Regions from separate parts of the Methylopila henanensis genome, predicted to be linked through region 1. Evidence: predicted binding sites of a transcription regulator. Region 1 holds the regulator's gene; the other holds the start of a gene.
The links. Region 1 encodes LexA, which represses DNA repair genes until DNA is damaged. Its sites were predicted from a motif close to TGTTCNNNNTGTGTTCNG; they were not measured.
Positions count from the first base shown of each region.

Region 2: ACFSCV_RS12705 (DNA recombination protein RmuC) is a predicted target of LexA. The motif match lies at 3,665-3,682, and genes of this name have one in related genera.

Region 1 covers NZ_JBHUER010000001.1:287,796-296,181, forward strand. The annotation lists gene ACFSCV_RS01395 (ComEC/Rec2 family competence protein) at 1-2,109, shown strand, start outside; gene lexA (transcriptional repressor LexA) at 2,103-2,816, opposite strand; gene msrA (peptide-methionine (S)-S-oxide reductase MsrA) at 2,949-3,473, opposite strand; gene ACFSCV_RS01410 (hypothetical protein) at 3,699-3,935, opposite strand; gene ACFSCV_RS01415 (hypothetical protein) at 3,932-4,096, opposite strand; gene ACFSCV_RS01420 (class I SAM-dependent methyltransferase) at 4,368-4,970, shown strand; gene ACFSCV_RS01425 ((2Fe-2S)-binding protein) at 4,975-5,463, shown strand; gene ACFSCV_RS01430 (xanthine dehydrogenase family protein molybdopterin-binding subunit) at 5,460-7,655, shown strand; gene ACFSCV_RS01435 (oxidoreductase) at 7,673-8,386, shown strand, end outside.
Region 2 covers NZ_JBHUER010000009.1:18,122-26,507, forward strand. The annotation lists gene ACFSCV_RS12680 (sigma-70 family RNA polymerase sigma factor) at 1-482, opposite strand, end outside; gene ACFSCV_RS12685 (hypothetical protein) at 760-1,299, shown strand; gene truA (tRNA pseudouridine(38-40) synthase TruA) at 1,312-2,055, opposite strand; gene fmt (methionyl-tRNA formyltransferase) at 2,075-3,007, opposite strand; gene def (peptide deformylase) at 3,030-3,593, opposite strand; gene ACFSCV_RS12705 (DNA recombination protein RmuC) at 3,724-4,878, shown strand; gene recR (recombination mediator RecR) at 5,171-5,776, opposite strand; gene ACFSCV_RS12715 (hypothetical protein) at 5,809-6,243, opposite strand; gene ACFSCV_RS12720 (YbaB/EbfC family nucleoid-associated protein) at 6,258-6,578, opposite strand; partial or broken gene ACFSCV_RS12725 (DNA polymerase III subunit gamma/tau) at 6,597-8,386, opposite strand, start outside.

The sequences.
Region 1 (8,386 bases):
GAGCCGCAGCTTTGGGCCGCGAGCCTGCTCGCAGGAGCGGCCGTCATGGGCGTGATCGCGGCGCGGCGGCGTTTCATCGCGCTCGGCGTCACGCTCGGGCTGGCGGCGGGCGCGCTCGGTTTTCTCGCCGCGAAGATCGCAGCCGTGCGGGCGGAGGCGCCGCAGCTCGCCCGCGCCCAGCGCGCCGAAGTCGTCGGCCGCGTCGTCCTGATCGAGCCCCGCGACCGCGGCATGCGGCGCGTGACCGTCGCGGTCGAGCGGCTCGGCGACCTCAAGGCCTCCGGGACGCCACGACGGGTGCGCGTGACGATCGGGCGGGAACCTTCGCTCGACGCCGGCGACCGCGTGTCGCTGACCGCGTTCTGGCGCGCCCCGCAGGGCCCGGTGCGGCCCGGAGGCTACGACTTCGCGCGCGTCGCGTTCTTCCAGGGCGTGGGCGCGACCGGCGCACAGCCGAAGGACGTCCGGCGCCTCGCTCCGGCGGTGGAGGAGACGGCGCTGGAGCGGGTCTCCGCCGCGGTCGAGCGCCTGCGCGCCCGCCTGACCGAACGGGTGGTCCAGGCCATCGGGGGCGGTCCCGAGGCCGCTGTCGCGGCGGCGCTGGTGACGGGCGTGCGCGGCCCCATCCAGCAGGACGTCGACGACGATCTACGCGCCGCCGGCCTCAGCCATATCCTCTCGATCTCGGGCCTTCACATGGCTCTGGTCGCGGGCGTGCTGTTCTGGCTGCTGCGCGCGGCGCTCGCGCTGTCGCAGACCGTCGCGCTCGGCTGGCCGGTGAAGCAGATCGCAGCCGTCGCGGCGCTCGGCGGGGCCGCGTTCTATCTCGCGCTCTCCGGCGCGGAGGTCGCGACCCAGCGCGCTTTCCTCATGGCGGCCGTCGTGTTCGCGGCCATCCTGATCGGCCGGCCGGCGCTGACGCCGCGGAACCTCGCGCTCGCGGCGCTCGCGGTGACGGCGCTGACGCCCGACGCGCTGCTCGGGCCGAGCTTCCAGATGTCGTTCGCCGCGGTCGCCGCGCTGATCGCGACCTTCGAGGCCTGGCCGCGCCGCCGCGAACGTCCCGAATCCACGACGCGGCTCGGCGCGGCGATCCGCTGGCTCGGGACGGCGGCGGCGGTCGCGCTTGTCACCACCCTCGTCGCGGGGCTCGCGACAGCGCCCTTCGCCGCCTACCACTTCCACCGCGTGACGCCCTATGCGCTCGCCGGCAACGCGCTCGCGACGCCGCTGATCAGCCTGATCGTGATGCCGAGCGTCGTCGGCGGGCTGCTGTTCGCGCCGCTCGGCCTCGACGGGCCGTGGTGGCGGCTGATGGGCCTCGGCCTCGACGGCGTGCTCGCGATCGCCCGCGCCGTCGCGTCCTGGCCCGGCGCGGAGCGCGCGACCGGCGCCTTCGGCGAGGCCTCGCTTCTCCTGTTCGCGCTCGGGATCTGCTGGCTCTGCCTGTGGCGGACGCCGCTGCGCTTTCTCGCCGTCGCGCCTATTCTCGCCGCGTTCGCGCTCGCGGCCTGGCCGACGCGGCCCGACGTGGTGATCGATCCGGCCGGGCGCTCCATGGCGGTGCGCGGGCCGGACGGAAAGCTCGCGCTCGTCGGCGCCGGGCGCAGCGGATTCGCCGCCAAGGTCTGGCTCGCGGCCGACGGCGAAGGGCCGCCAAGCCCGCCCTCAGGCGCCCGCCGGACCGCAGGAGCAGGCCGCTGCGACGCCTATGGCTGCGTCGCGCCGCTTGCGGACGGAGGCGTCGCCGCGCTGGTCTGGGACCCGCGCGCATTCGAGGAGGACTGCCGGCGCGCCACGCTGGTTGTGACGCGACTCGAGGCGCCGCCCGCCTGCTTCGACCGCGCCGCGGTCGTCGACCGCCGCGCGCTCGCCGCGACCGGCGCGCTCGAACTCAAGCGCGACGGCCCTCGCTTCCTAGGAACAGCCGCACGAACGCCCGGAGGCGACAGGCCGTGGTCGCCGGCCGGCTTCGAGCCCCCTCCCGACGTCGCTCTCCGACTGCAGTTCGCGCCGCGCCGCGCGCCGACCTCCGCTGAGTCAGACGCCGTCGATCCCACCGAAGTCCCGGAGGAGCCCGACGAGCAGGGGGCCGCAGACGATCAGTAGCGGCGGATCAGCCCAACAAGCCGGCCCTGGATCGCGACCCGGTCGGGACCGAAGATGCGCGTCTCGTAGGCCGGGTTCGCCGCTTCCAGAGCGATCGAAGCGCCGCGCTTGCGCAGTCGTTTCAGCGTCGCCTCCTCGTCGTCCACCAGCGCCACCACGATGTCGCCGGTGTCGGCCACGGTCTGCTTGCGGATGAGCACGAGGTCGCCGTCGAGAATGCCGGCCTCGATCATCGAATCGCCGCGCACTTCGAGGGCGAAATGCTCGCCGGCCGAAAGCATGTCGGGCGACACCGCGATGGTGTGGCTCTTCGCCTGGATGGCCTCGATCGGCACGCCCGCGGCGATCCGGCCCATGACCGGGATCGCCACCATGCGCTCGTCCTCGTCTTCCTCCGCTGCCGGAGGACGGGCCGGGCGGACCTTGCCGAGATTGCCCTCGATGACGCTGGGGGTGAAGCGGCCGGCGGGGCGCGACACCGGCGGCGCCGCGGCCTCGGGAAGCTTCAGCACCTCGAGGGCGCGCGCGCGGTTCGGCAGACGGCGGATGAAGCCGCGCTCCTCCAGCGCCATGATCAGGCGGTGGATGCCGGACTTGGACTTGAGGTCCAGCGCGTCCTTCATCTCGTCGAACGAGGGGGGAACGCCGGTCTCCTTCAGCCGCTCATGGATGAAGCGCAGCAACTCGTACTGCTTGCGGGTCAACATGTCCGGCTCCGCGACGTCAAAAACAAATCATGAACAGATATCTACCTGTTCTAGATGTGTTCCGCAAGGGTTAACGTCGCGTTTACGGCGACGGCGCTTCCGCGCCGCCGCGTCCCGCGCGGATGCGGCCGCTCAGCCGGCGCGGCGGACCTCCTCGCGCGCGGGCAGCCGCCAGTTCGGCCGGATGAAGTGGCAGGTGTAGCCGTTGGGATAGCGCTCGAGATAGTCCTGATGCTCGGGCTCCGCTTCCCAGAACGGGCCGGCCGGCGCGATCTCGGTCGCCACCTTGCCCGGCCACAGCCCCGAGGCGTTCACGTCGGCGATGGTCTCCTCGGCGATCCGCTTCTGGTCGTCGTCCAGGACGAAGATCGCGGAGCGATAGCTCAGGCCGACGTCGTTGCCCTGCCGGTTCAGGGTGGTCGGGTCGTGGATCTGGAAGAAGAACTCCAGCATGCGCCGGAAGCTCGTCACGGCCGGGTCGTAGACGATCTCGATCGCCTCGGCGTGGGTTCCATGATTGCGGTAGGTGGCGTTGGGGACGTCGCCGCCCGTGTAGCCGACGCGGGTCGAAACCACGCCCGGCTGCCTGCGGATCAGGTCCTGCATGCCCCAGAAGCATCCGCCCGCCAGAACCGCACGCTCGGTCGCAGTGGTCATCGCCGTCTCCTCAGGGTTCGATCGTGGCCCTGATATCGGGATGCGGCGCCGGATTTTCAAAAGCGGGAAAGCGGGGCCGCGTGAGCGCGACCGCGCCGCAAGGCGTGCGGCCACCGAAGGCGCCCGTGCTCCTGGTCGCCTTCGGTGGCCTTAGCGGTCGTCGGTGGGGACATGCCGCCGACCGCCAATCAGATCAGTGAATGGGGCTCCCTGATCCGATCTCGTCTATCTCCGGCCGGCGCAGACGCTCCCGGCGCGGCCCCGAGGGTCAGGCGCGCAGAACGTCTGCGCGCCATCCGCTTCGGCGGCCATGGGAAGGCGGTCGCCCTTGGCGGCGCTGTTGGAGATCTTGGTCATCGTGGCGATCGGGTCGCGGCTCTCGGCGTAGCCGATCATTGCGGGCAAGGGGAGCAGCAGAAGCGCCAGCCAGCGCAGGCCTCTCCACGTCGGCCAGCGGATCATGACTCGCCTCCGCAGGCCGGCCCGGCGGCCGCGCAGGCCTCGGCCACGACTGTCTCGCCTGAAACCACGACGGCTCCCATCGCCTCCGAGGTGAGCATCAGCGACGCTCCGAGGCAGCCGGTCCGGACCAGCCGGGCGACGATTGCTTTCGAAAGGCTCATGCGGCGCTCCCGGTTTCGTTTCGGCGACGTCCCGGTGGCCCTCGAGCCGCCGCGTCGTTCGCCGTCTGACCGAAACCATGCGCCGCGGCGCGGTTGCGTTGGATTGAGAGATGTTAAGAAATATTCGGAGGACGTCAGGGTCCTCGCTTCCAGCCGGAAACATCTCTTAACAACACGCAATCCAAAGCAACCTTTCGGCGCCTCACGGTTCTGTCTCCCAAGCGGCTGAAGCGGCTCCCCCGTCCGCTCCGCGACCGACAGGAACCAGTCCATGAACGTCACGACGACCTTCGACGGCCTCACCTTCATCAGGGAATGGCTGACCGCTCCTCTGCGCGTGGGAGCGATCCTTCCGTCCGGCGCGACCCTCGCGAGGGTGATGACCGCGGAGATCGACCGGAACGTCGGCGCCGTGATCGAGCTCGGGCCCGGCACCGGCGTCTTCACCCAGGCGCTGCTCGAACGCGGCGTCCCGGAGCATCGGCTGGCGCTGATCGAGACAGGCTCCGAGTTCGCGACGCTGCTGCAGCTTCGCTTCCCCGAGGCGCGCACGCTCTGGATGGACGCCTCCGCGCTGCGCCACGTCGCGCTGTTCGACGGCGAAAAGGCCGGCGCCGTGGTGAGCGGGCTGCCGCTGCTCTCGATGAAGCCCCGCAAGGTGATCATGATTCTGGACGGCGCTTTCAGCCATCTGAAGCCGGGCGGCGCGTTCTACCAGTTCACCTATGGGCCGAACTGTCCGGTTCCCCGGCCGATCCTCGATCGGCTCGGCCTGAAGGCCAGCCGCGTCGGCCGCGCGCTCGCGAACATGCCGCCGGCCACGGTGTACCGGATTCAGCGCCGCGCCCCGCGGCGGCCCGGCGGGGAGGGCTGATCCCATGGCGCATTCCCTCACGATCAACGGCGAGATTCATCGGGTCGAGGCGGACGGCCGCACGCCCCTGCTCTGGGTTCTCCGCGACACGCTGAAGCTCACGGGTTCGAAATACGGCTGCGGCGCCGGCCTGTGCGGCGCCTGCACGGTGCATGTCGACGGTCAGCCCGCGCGATCCTGCTCGCTCACGCTGGCCGATCTCGCCACCTCACGGATCACGACGATCGAAGCGATCGCCGGCGCGGAGGCCGAAGCCGTCCGCGACGCCTGGGTGCGGCGCGACGTGCCGCAATGCGGCTTCTGCCAGTCCGGCCAGGTCATGAGCGCGATCGCTCTGCTTCGCGAGACGCCGTCGCCGACCGACGAAGACATCGACGCCGCGATGAGCGGGAACCTCTGCCGCTGCGCCACCTACAACCGCATCCGCGCCGCGATCCACGACGCCGCGGGGCAGCTCCGTCGGCAGGCCGACGGCGAAGGAGGCCGGACATGAGCCCCGCCGTTACCGAAGCGCCGGCCTCCCGGGGCGGCTTCCGGATGTCGCGCCGCAGGCTGATCCTCGGCGGGACGCTCGTGGGCGGCGCGCTGATCGTCGGCTACGCCGCGACCCGCCCCGTCGAGACCATCGGCGCCATCCTGCAGGCCGGCGGAGGAGACCCGGAACCGAGCGTGTTCGGTCCGTTCATCCGCATCTCCGCGGACGGCTGGGTCACCATCGTCAACAAGCACCAGGAGATGGGGCAGGGCGTCCACGCCGGGCTCGCCGCGATGGTGGCGGAGGAGCTCGACGCGGACTGGGACCGCGTCCGCGTCGTCGACGCGCATGGCAACTTCCGCGCCTACGGGCCTCAGCTCACCGCCGGATCGGGGTCGATCGCCGGCGCCTGGGACACGTTGCGCAACGCGGGCGCCGCCGCACGGGCGATGTTCGTCGCGGCCGCCGCCCAGCGCTGGGACGCGCCCGAAGAATCGCTCGTGGTGCTCGACAGCGTCGTGTCGGACCTGAACTCCGGCATGTCGGCGAGCTTCGCCGAGCTGCTGGAGGAGGCCTCGCGGCAGACCCCGCCCGACGCCCCGGAGCTGAAGCGGCCCGAAGCCTACCAGCTGATCGGAACCGACCGGGTCCGCCGCAAGGACAGCCTCCCGAAGAGCTCCGGTCGGCAGGTCTACACGCAGGACGTCCATCTGCCGAGCATGCTGACCGCGATGGTGGCGCGCAGCCCGCGCTTCGGCGGCGCGCTGGTGAGGTTCGACGCGGCCGAGGCGCTCAAGATCGCGGGCGTGGTCGACGTCTTCGCGATCGAGAGCGGCGTGGCGGTCGCCGCCGAGAACACCTTCGCGGCGAAGCTGGGGCGTGACGCTCTCAAGGTCGAATGGGACGACAGCGGGGCCGAGAAGCGCTCCTCGGCGGAGCTCGTCCGCGAGCACCGCGAGATCGCGGACGGCCGCTCGGACATCAAACCGGCCGCCTTCCAGACCGTCGGCGATCCCGAGACCGCGTTCGGCCAAGGCGCCGTGGAGTTCGCGTTCGACTTTCCCTATCTCGCCCACGCGCCCATGGAGACCCCCGATTGCGTCGCCCGCATCGACGGCTGGAGCGTCGAGATCATCTCGGGATCGCAGATGCCGACGATCGATCAGGTCCAGGCCGCGCGCGTCGCGCTCACGCTTCCGGGAAAGGTCGACATCAAGGTGCTGCCGGCCGGCGGCTCCTTCGGCCGCCGCGGGGTCCTGTCGGCGGATTATCTCATCGAATGCCTGCGGATCGCCAAGCGCACGAACGGGCGTCCGGTGAAGCTGATCTGGACCCGCGAGGACGACATCACCGGCGGCTATTACCGGCCGATGGCGCACCATCGCGCATGGGTGGAGATCGGCGCGGACGGTTTTCCCGCCCGATGGCGCCATCATGTGGTCGCCCAGCCGCTGTTTTTCATCGGAAACGACTTCACCGTCGAGGGCGTGAGGGACTCTCCGTACTTCTCGACCGCCTCGGTCGTGGACGGAAAGATCTTCGAGCCGAGCGCCCCGACGCCGGTCTGGTTCTGGCGGTCCGTCGGGCATTCGCACACCGCCATGGTGATGGAGCACATCGTCGACCAGCTGGCGCGGCGGGCCGGCCGCGATCCCGCCGAGTACCGGCGCGCGCTCTATGAAAAGGCGAACGCGAGCCGGCGGCTCGTCGTGCTGGACGAACTCCGCCGCAGGGCGGGCTGGGGCGAACGGCTCGAGCCCGGCTGGGCGCGCGGCATGGCGGTCCACGAAAGCTTCGGAACCGTCGTGGGCCAGGTCGCGGAGGTCCGGCTCGAGGGCGGCCGTCCCGCGGTCCGCAGGGTCGTCGCGGTGGTCGACTGCGGGATCGCGATCTCGCCCGATCAGATCGCGGCGCAGATGGAGGGCGGGGTCGGCTACGGCCTCTCCGCGGCGCTCCACGGGGCGATCACGCTGAAGGACGGCCTCGTTCAGGAGACCAATTTCGACGGCTACCCGCTCCTGCGCATGAACGAGATGCCGGCCGTCGAAACGCACATCATCCGCTCGACCGCCCGGCCGACCGGCATGGGCGAGCCGGGCGTGCCTCCGATCGCGCCGGCGGTCGCCAACGCCCTCCTGGCGCTGACCGGCGAGGCGACGGCCGCTCTTCCGTTCCGGCGCCGGGACCAGCCCGCGACAGCGGGCCTCTGAAGGACAACGAACACGTCATGGCGAAGTGGTCTCTAGCCGACATGCCGTCCCAGAAGGGCCGGTCCGCCGTCGTCACCGGCGCCGGCGGGCTCGGCTATGAAACCGCGCTCGCCCTGGCCCGCGCCGGCGGCGCGGTCGTCGTCGCCGGGCGGGACGTCAGGAAGGGCGAGGCGGCGGTCGCGCGCATCCGTCGCGAGGCGCCGTCGTCGGACGTCCGGTTCGAACTGCTCGACCTCGCCGACCTGAGGTCGGTGTTCGCCTTTGGCGAACGGATGCGGGCCCGGACGGACAGTCTCGATCTTCTGGTCAACAACGCCGGCGTGATGACCCCGCCGCGTCGCATGGAGACCGTGGACAGGCTGGAGCTGCAGCTCGGCACGAACTATCTCGGCCACTTCGCGCTGACCGGGCGTCTTGCCCCTCTCCTGCAGAAGGGCCGAAAGCCGCGCGTGGTGACGCTGTCGAGCGTCGCGGCGCGCAACGGAGCGATCGACTTCGGCGACCTCAACGCCGAGAAAGGCTATCAGCCGATGACGGCCTACAGCCAGTCGAAGCTCGCCTGCCTGATGTTCGCCTTCGAGCTGCAGCGCCGCAGCGAGGCCGCCGGAATGGGAATCGCCAGCATCGCCGCCCATCCCGGCATCTCGCGCACGGATCTGCTGCACAACGCGCCCGGCCGCCTCAGCGTCGCGGGCGTCCTCCGCTCCGCGCTCTGGTTCCTGTTCCAGCCG
Region 2 (8,386 bases), on a different contig from region 1:
CGCGATTTCACGGTCCCGAGCGGCAGGCCTTCGGATTCCGCGATCTCGCTGTGCGAGCGCCCCTCGAAGAACGCCAGCCGCACGAGGTTGAACTGCTCCGGCGGCAGGGTCGCCATGGCCCGGCGCACGAAACCCTCGCGCTCGCTGGCGTCGAGCGCGGCGTCCGGCTGCGGCGCGTCGTCGATCGGGGAGACGGCGTCCTCGAGGTCCACGGTCTGGCCGCGGGCGCGACGCATCAGGTCGATCCTGCGGTTGCGCGCGATCCGATAGAGCCACGTGCCAACCGAGGACTTCTGCCGGTCGAACAGCCCGGCCTTGCGCCACAGCGCGACCATCGCGTCCTGAGCCACCTCCTCGGCCACGGCGGAATCCGCGCCGAGCCGCTGCAGATAGGCCGACAGCCGCGGCGCGTAATGGTCGAACAGCTCCGCGAACGCCTCGCGATCCTGCGATCGCGCCACGCGCTCGACCAGGTCCGCCATTCTCGCAGCGAGGCCGGGGGGCGTGTTCACCTGTCAGGGCACCTGAACGATGGGCCGGGCGAGCGGCCGGCGGCCGCGAACGATAGCGCCGTTTTCCACCGCTCACCAATCCCTGAAGATCCAAAGCCGCGCGGGTCGGCGAAATGGTCAAATTTTCTAAACTTTTGCCGTACGTTCATGCGGCGGGCGACCTCAAGCGCGCGGAACGCGCATCGGCCCGGCCACGGAGATTGCGCCGCCCTCACCGGCGGCCCGTAATGTGAAAGCGACGCCTACCATGAGCTTCAGCCTCCGCACCGCAACGGTCTTCGCCGTCGGCCTCATGCTTTCGTCGATCGGCGCCGAGTCCGCCCTTGCGCAGGCCGCGCAGTCGGCCCAGCCCGTCGAGCTCGGGAAGTACAACGCCTGGAACGCCTACTCGGCTCCGGGGAAGGGCGGCAAAATCTGCTACGCGCTGGCGCAGCCGACCTCGCGCCGGCCGAACGGGCTGAACCGCGATCCGGCCTATTTCTTCATCTCGAACCGGCCGCGGGAGAACGTCCGCAACGAGGTTAGCGTCGTGATCGGCTTCACCGCCAAGCCCGACAGCAAGGTCGAGATCGACATCGGCGGGACCGAATTCACGCTCTACCCGCGCGCCGACGGCGCCTTCATGCAGTCGGCCGAGGAAGAGGCGAAGTTCGTCGCCGCGCTGAAGGGCGCCCGCCGCAACATGACGATGAAGTCGACCTCGTTGCGCGGCAACGTCACCACCGACACCTATTCGGTCGCCGGCGTCACCGCCGCGATCGAGCGCATCGACCGCGAGTGCCGCTGAGGCCGGAGCGCCTCAGCCGGGATAGTCGACCTGCGCCAGCGTGAGGCCGTCGGGCGGCGCGACCGGGCCGCAGGCGGCGCGGTCGGCGCGCGCGAGCGCCGCCGCGAGGTCGTCGGCGCTCCAGCGCCCGATCCCGACCTGGGCGAGCGAGCCTACCATCGAGCGCACCTGGTTGTGCAGGAACGAGCGCGCGTTGGTGCGCACCACAACGCCGCCGTGCTCGCGCGTCACGTCCAGCCGGTCGAGCGTGCGCATCGGGCTGTTCGCTTGGCACTCCGCCGAACGGAAGGTGGTGAAGTCGTGCCGGCCGAGCAGCCGCTTGGCCGCGGCGTCCATGGCCTCCACGTCGAGCGGGCGCGGAATGCGCCAGGCGCGTCCGAGATCGAGCGCCAGCGGCGGCCTGCGGTCGACCAGCCGGTAGACGTAATGCCGCCGCGTCGCCGAGAACCGGGCGTCGAAATCGTCCGGCGCCGGGGCCGCGTCGAGCACGGCGACCGGCTGCGGCCTGAGATGGGCGTTGACAGCGTCGCGCACCGTGTCCGGCCGCCATGCACGCGAAAGGTCCACATGGGCGACCTGACCGCTCGCATGCACGCCGGCGTCGGTGCGTCCGGCGCCCTTCACCAGAACGGCCTCTCCGCAGAACGCGAGGAACGCGGCCTCCAGCGCGCCCTGCACGGACAGGCCGTTGATCTGGCGCTGCCACCCCGAGAAGGGCGCGCCGTCATATTCGATCAGCAGGCGGTAGCGCGGCATGGGCGTCAGCCGGCCGTCGTCACGACAGCCGGTCCCCGCGCGCGAGCCGGGCGCCGTTCAGGAACGCGGCGGCGTCGACCGGCCCCTTGCCGGCGCGCTGCAGGGTGACGAGCCTGAGCGCGCCCTCGCCGCAGGCGACGGTCAGGCGGTCGTCGAGCAGCTCGCCGGCCGCGCCGGCGCCGTCGGCGATCGCCGAGCGCAGGACCTTCACCCGCTCCGGTCCGCGCGGACCTTCGAACTCGAACCAGGCGCCGGGGAACGGCGACAGCCCGCGGATGTGGTCGTGCAGGCTTCGCGCAGGTCGCCCCCAGTCGATCCGCGATTCGGCCTTCTCGATCTTGGCGGCGTAGACGACGCCGTCCTCGCCTTGCGGCCGGAAGGTCAGCCCGCCGCGCGCGAGCGCGGCCGCGGCGCGCCCCATGAGATCGGCGCCAAGCGTCGACAGCCGGTCGTGCAGCTCGCCCGCGGTCTCGTCCGGCCCGATCGCGACGCGTTCGGCCATGGCGACCGGCCCGGTGTCGAGCCCCTCCTCCATGCGCATCACCATCACGCCGGTCTCGGCGTCGCCGGCCATGATCGCCCGCTGGATCGGGGCCGCGCCGCGCCAGCGCGGCAGCAGCGAGGCGTGCAGGTTGAGGCAGCCGAGCTCGGGCGCGTCGAGCGCCGCCTTCGGCAGGATCAGCCCGTAGGCCACCACGATCGCGGCGTCGGCTTCGTGCGCCGCGAAGGCCGCGATCGTCTCCGGATCGCGGAATGATTTCGGCGTCAGGACGGGGATCGCGAAACGGTCGGCGAGCGCGTGCGTCGGGCTCTTGCGCAGCTCCATGCCGCGGCCGGCGGGCTTCGGCGCGCGGGTGTAGACGGCCGCGACGTCGTGGCCCTGCCCCACCAGCTCCGACAGCACCGGCGCCGCGAAGTCCGGCGTGCCCATGAAGACGAGGCGCAAAGGCATGGGAGACGGCGGCCGGGGCCGCTCAGGCCTCGACCGGCTCCGGCGCGCGGCGCTCGCGCTTGGGGAAGCTCGGCAGCTCGCCGAGCGCGCGGGCCTTCTCGAACTTCTTGACCACGCGGTCGCGCTTCAGCCGCGAGATGTGGTCGATGAACAGCACGCCGTTGAGGTGGTCGATCTCGTGCTGGATGCAGACCGCGAGCAGGCCGTCGGCCTCCAGCTCCTGCTCCGCGCCCTCGCCGTCGAGATAGCGCACGGTCACGCGCGCCGGCCGCTCGACCTCCTCGTAATAGTCCGGGATCGACAGGCAGCCCTCGTCGTAGAGCTGCGTCTCGTCCGAGGCCTTCACGATCTCGGGGTTGATGAGGGTCAGCGGCTGCGGCTCCTCGTCCTTGCCCGCGAGGTCGATCGTCACGACCCGGCGGGCGACGCCGATCTGGATCGCGGCGAGGCCGATGCCCGCGCTCTCGTACATCGTCTCGAACATGGTGGCGACGAGCGCGCGCACCTCGTCGTCGACGCGCTCGACCGGCGCGCTGACGAGGCGGAGCTTCGAATCCGGGAGATAGACGAGCGGGGCGGCGGCCATGGCTGAATGCGCTGCTGATGCGTGGGGCGACGGACGTCCGCGGATAAGCCCTTGTGGCGCAAAGGTCAATGTGTTCATTATTTGTTCCGTAGACTGCTCCCGCCGCCTCGTCTCCTGTCGCGTAAAGCCCATGACCGATCCCCTGTTCTTCGTCGGCGGCCACGCCGTCTCGCTCGGCGAAACGCTCGCCGGCCTCGGCGCGGCCCTGCTCGGCGCGCTGCTGCTGACGCTGGTCGCGGTCGCGCGCGCCTCCGGCTCGCGCCGCCGCGAGGCGCGCGAGGCCGCGATCCGGCTGGCGGCGCTCGAACGCATGCAGGCCGAGGCGGCCGGACGGCTGCAGGCCTTCGCCTCCGCGCTCGGCGCCCGGCAGGCCGACCTCGCCCGCGGCGTGGCGGAGCGGCTCGACGCGGTCGGCGCGCGGGTCGGCGACGGGCTCGCCGCGAGCGGTCAGGCGACCGCCGAGCAGCTTTCGAAGCTAGAGGCCCGGCTCGCGGTGATCGACGCCGCCGGCGCGCAGATCGGCGCGCTCGCGAGCCAAGTGACGGACCTAAAGAGCATCCTCGCCAACAAGCCCGCGCGCGGCGCCTTCGGGCAGGGCCGCATGGAGGCGATCCTTCGCGACGCCCTGCCCCCCGCGGCTTACGCCTTCCAGGCGCGGCTTTCGACCGGCGTGCGGCCGGACGCGCTGATCCGGCTGCCCGGCGACGGCCGCGGCCTCGCCGTCGACGCCAAATTCCCGCTGGAGGGCTTCGAACGGCTGCGCCTCGCCGAAACGCCGGAGCAGACCAAGGCGGCGGAAGCGCGGGTGCGCGCCGACGTCGGCCGCCACGTCTCGGACGTCGCCGAAAAGTATCTGGTCGCCGGCGAGACCCAGGACGTGGCGCTGCTGTTCGTGCCCTCCGAGCAGATCCACGCCGAGCTCGCGGAACGGTTCGACGACGTGGTCGCGCGCGCCCACCGGGCGCGGGTGCTGATCGTGTCGCCCTCGCTGCTGATGCTCGCGGTGCAGGTGGTGCAGGGCCTGACGCGCGACGCCGCCATGCGCGAGCAGGCGCATCTGCTGCAGGCCGAGGTCGGCCGCCTCATCGACGACGTCCGCCGCGTCGGCGAGCGCGTCGACAAGCTGAAGGTCCATTTCGGACAGGCGGTCGGCGATCTCGACCAGATTTCGATCTCGGCGGAGAAGATCGCCCGCCGCGGCGCGCGGCTCGAACAGATGGAGCTCGGCCTCGCCGCCGAGCCGCAGGCGCTGCCGAACCCGCTCAAGCGCGACGCGGCGGAGTGACGATCGCCCGTCATCCCCGACGGCCGGAGGCCGATCCGGGATCGTCGTCCGGATGTCCGGCGGCGCTCGACGTCCGACATGGATGGTCCGGTCAAGCCGGACCATGACGAGGGCGCTGTGGAGGACGATCCCGGCTCTCCGCCCCGCGGACGTGGACCGGGAAGGGCGCCGTCATGCCCGCGCTTGTCGTGCGGGTATCCACGACTTGGGCGTAGAGCGCTGACCAAAGTCGTGGATACCCGGCTTCGCCGGGCATGACGCTGATCTCGTCCGACGCGGCGCGCGCCTTCGCTCAGAAGGTCGTGCGGCTTCGGATCGCCGCCGCCAGCGTGCCGTCGTCGAGATAGTCGAGCTCGCCGCCGACGGGCACGCCGTGGGCGAGGCGCGTGACCTTCACGTCGCAGTCGGCGAGCAGGTCGGTGACGTAATGCGCGGTGGTCTGGCCCTCGACGGTGGCGTTCACCGCGAGGATGACCTCCTTGACCTCCGGGTCGCGCGCGCGGTCGGCGAGCGTCGCGAGGTTGAGGTCCTCCGGCCCGCGGCCGTCGAGCGCGGACAGCGTGCCCCCGAGCACGTGGTAGCGCGCGGCGATGGCGCCTGCCCGCTCCAGCGCCCAGAGGTCGGAGACGTCCTCCACCACCACGATCAGCGAGGGGTCACGGCGCGGGTCGCGGCAGACGGCGCAGGGGTCCTGCGTGTCGACATTGCCGCAGACCGAGCATTCCGCCACCCGCTCGCAGGCGATCCGCATCGCCTCCGAAAGCGGCTCCAGCAGCCGATCCTTGCGCGTGAGCAGGTGCAGCGCCGCCCGCCGCGCCGAACGCGGCCCGAGCCCCGGCAGCTTCGCGAGAAGCTGGATCAGGCGCTCGATCTCGGGGCCGGCGGGATTGCGGGACATTGGCGTTAAACGTGCGACGGGCGGTCAGGAAGTCACGCCGCGATCACCCTTTCGAGGCCGCGCTCGAATGTCCAGTTTTCTGCAAAGCATTCGAATGTCTCGTCACGAAAATAGAAAAGGAAATGGCGATCCCCTTCGCCAATGGGCGCCCGGATATTCCAGTCGGTCGGCGCGCTCCGACGATCGTCGGGTCCAATCAGTTCGTAAAACTCGCCCCAGTTCGGAGCAATCCCGCTGTACCGACACTGACCCAGATACCAACCTTCGTCGTTGGTGCTGCCAAGTCGCCAGGCGGAGCTGTTCTGAAAACTAAGGCGTCCGACCTCTTCCTCGCTCGCGGCATAAGCGTGATGATTCAGGTAGAACTCCAGACGAACCCAGCTCCCCTCGACTTCGACCTTGGGCTCAGGCGCATTCGGCTCGGCGTTCCATCCTTCACTCAAGAGCTTGAAGGTGGGATTTGCCATGCTCGTCCCCAGCCTCAGAACAGTTTCAGGCCCGGCGGGATCGGCAGGCCGGCGGTCAGGCCCTGCATCTTCTCCTGCACCGCGGCCTCGGCCTTCGCGCGGGCGTCGGCGTGGGCCGCGACGATCAGGTCCTCGAGGATCTCGACGTCCTCGGGCTTCAGCAGCGTGGGGTCGATCTTCAGGCCGCGCAGGTCGCCCTTGGCGGACAGCGTCACGTTGACCAGCCCGCCGCCGGCGGCGCCCTCGACCGTCACCTGGTCGAGCTCCCCTTGCGCCTCCTGCATCTTCTGCTGGAGCTCCTTGGCCTTCGCCATCATGCCCATGATGTCGCGCAACGCGGCCTCCTCGAAGGTTCAGAAATCGTCGGTTTCGTCTTCGGCCGCAGGTAGGGCGTCGATCGCCGCGGCGTCAAGCGCGGCCTCCTCCGGCGCGGCCTGCCGCTCGCGCACGTCGACGATCACCGCGCCCGGCATCCGGTCGAGAATCGCGCGCACATGGGGGTGGGCCTGAACGCCCTCGAGCCGGGCGGCGGCCGCGGCCTCGCGGGTCTCGTGGATGGTCGGCGCGCCCTCGCCGGCCGCGACCGCGACCATCCAGCGCTGGCCGGTCCAGTCCAGGAGCCGCTTGCCGATGGCGCCGGCGAGATCGGGCGCGGCGTCCTCCGTCGGCTGGAACTCCAGGACGCCCTCGTCGAAGCGGACGACGCGCACCTGCCGCTCCAGCCAGCCCTGCATGAGGATGTCGCGGTTCTTCGCGGCGATCGCGACCAGATCCTCGAACCGCGACAGCCGCACCAGCGGCGCCTGTTCGGTCCGGGCGACCGCGACGGGGACCGCCTCCATGCGCGGCGGGGCCTGCGCGGCCTCGGGCGCGCGCGCCATGGCCGTCGCGGGGCCGAGCCGCGCGGGGGCCATCGCCTCCGGTCCGCGCGGTCCGCCCGAAGGCCCGGACGGCGGCGGCCCGCCGCGCGGGGGCGACGGCTCGGCGCCTTCGAGCGCCCTCAGCGCCTCGTCCGGCGTCGGCAGGTCGGCGGCGTGGGCGAGGCGCACCAGCACCATGTCGGCGGCCTGCGCCGGCTTCGGCGCGACCTGCACCTCGGCGACGCCCTTCAGCAGCATCTGCCAGGCGCGGGTCAGCGCGCGCATGGAGACGCCCTCGGCGAAGGCCTTTCCGCGCAGCCGCTCGGATTCGCTGAGCGTCGGGTCGTCGGCCGCTTTGGGCGCGAGCTTGATGCGCGTGACGAGGTGGACGGTCTCGGCGAGGTCGGTCAGCACCGCGACCGGGTCGGCCCCGGAATCATAGGCGTTGCGGAAGCCGTCGAGCGCGGCCCCGACGTCGCCGCGCATGACCGCCTCGAACAGGTCGAGCACGCCGGCGCGGTCGGCGAGGCCGAGCATGCCGCGCACGGCCTCCGCCCGCACGTCGCCCTGGCCGTGGGCGATCGCCTGATCGAGCAGCGACAGCGCGTCGCGCACCGAGCCTTCGGCCGCGCGGGCGACGACGGCGAGCGCCTCGTCCTCGATCGTCACGCTTTCGGCGTCGCAGACGCGCTTCAGATGCGCGGAGAGCTCGTCGGCGGCGACGCGGCGCAGCGAGAACGACTGGCAGCGCGACAGCACCGTCACCGGCACCTTGCGAATCTCGGTGGTGGCGAACACGAACTTCACATGCGGCGGCGGCTCCTCCAGCGTCTTGAGGAACGCGTTGAAGGCGCTCGTGGAGAGCATGTGCACTTCGTCGATGATGAAGACCTTGTAGCGCGCCATCACCGGCGCGTAGTGCACGGTCTCCAGGATCTGGCGGACGTCGTTGACGCCGGTGTGGGAGGCGGCGTCCATCTCCACCACGTCCACGTGGCGCGACTCCATGATCGCCTCGCAGTGGACGCCGGGGGTCGCCAGGTCGACGGTCGGGCCGCCCTGCCCGTCGGCGGTCTCATAGTTCAGCGCGCGGGCGAGGATGCGGGCGGTGGTGGTCTTGCCGACGCCGCGCACGCCCGTGAGGATCCACGCCTGCGCGATCCGGCCGGAGGCGAAGGCGTTGCGCAGCGTGCGCACCATCGGCTCCTGGCCGATCAGGTCCTCGAAGCGCTGCGGCCGGTACTTTCGGGCGAGGACGCGGTAGGGCGCGGGGGTCGTCATGC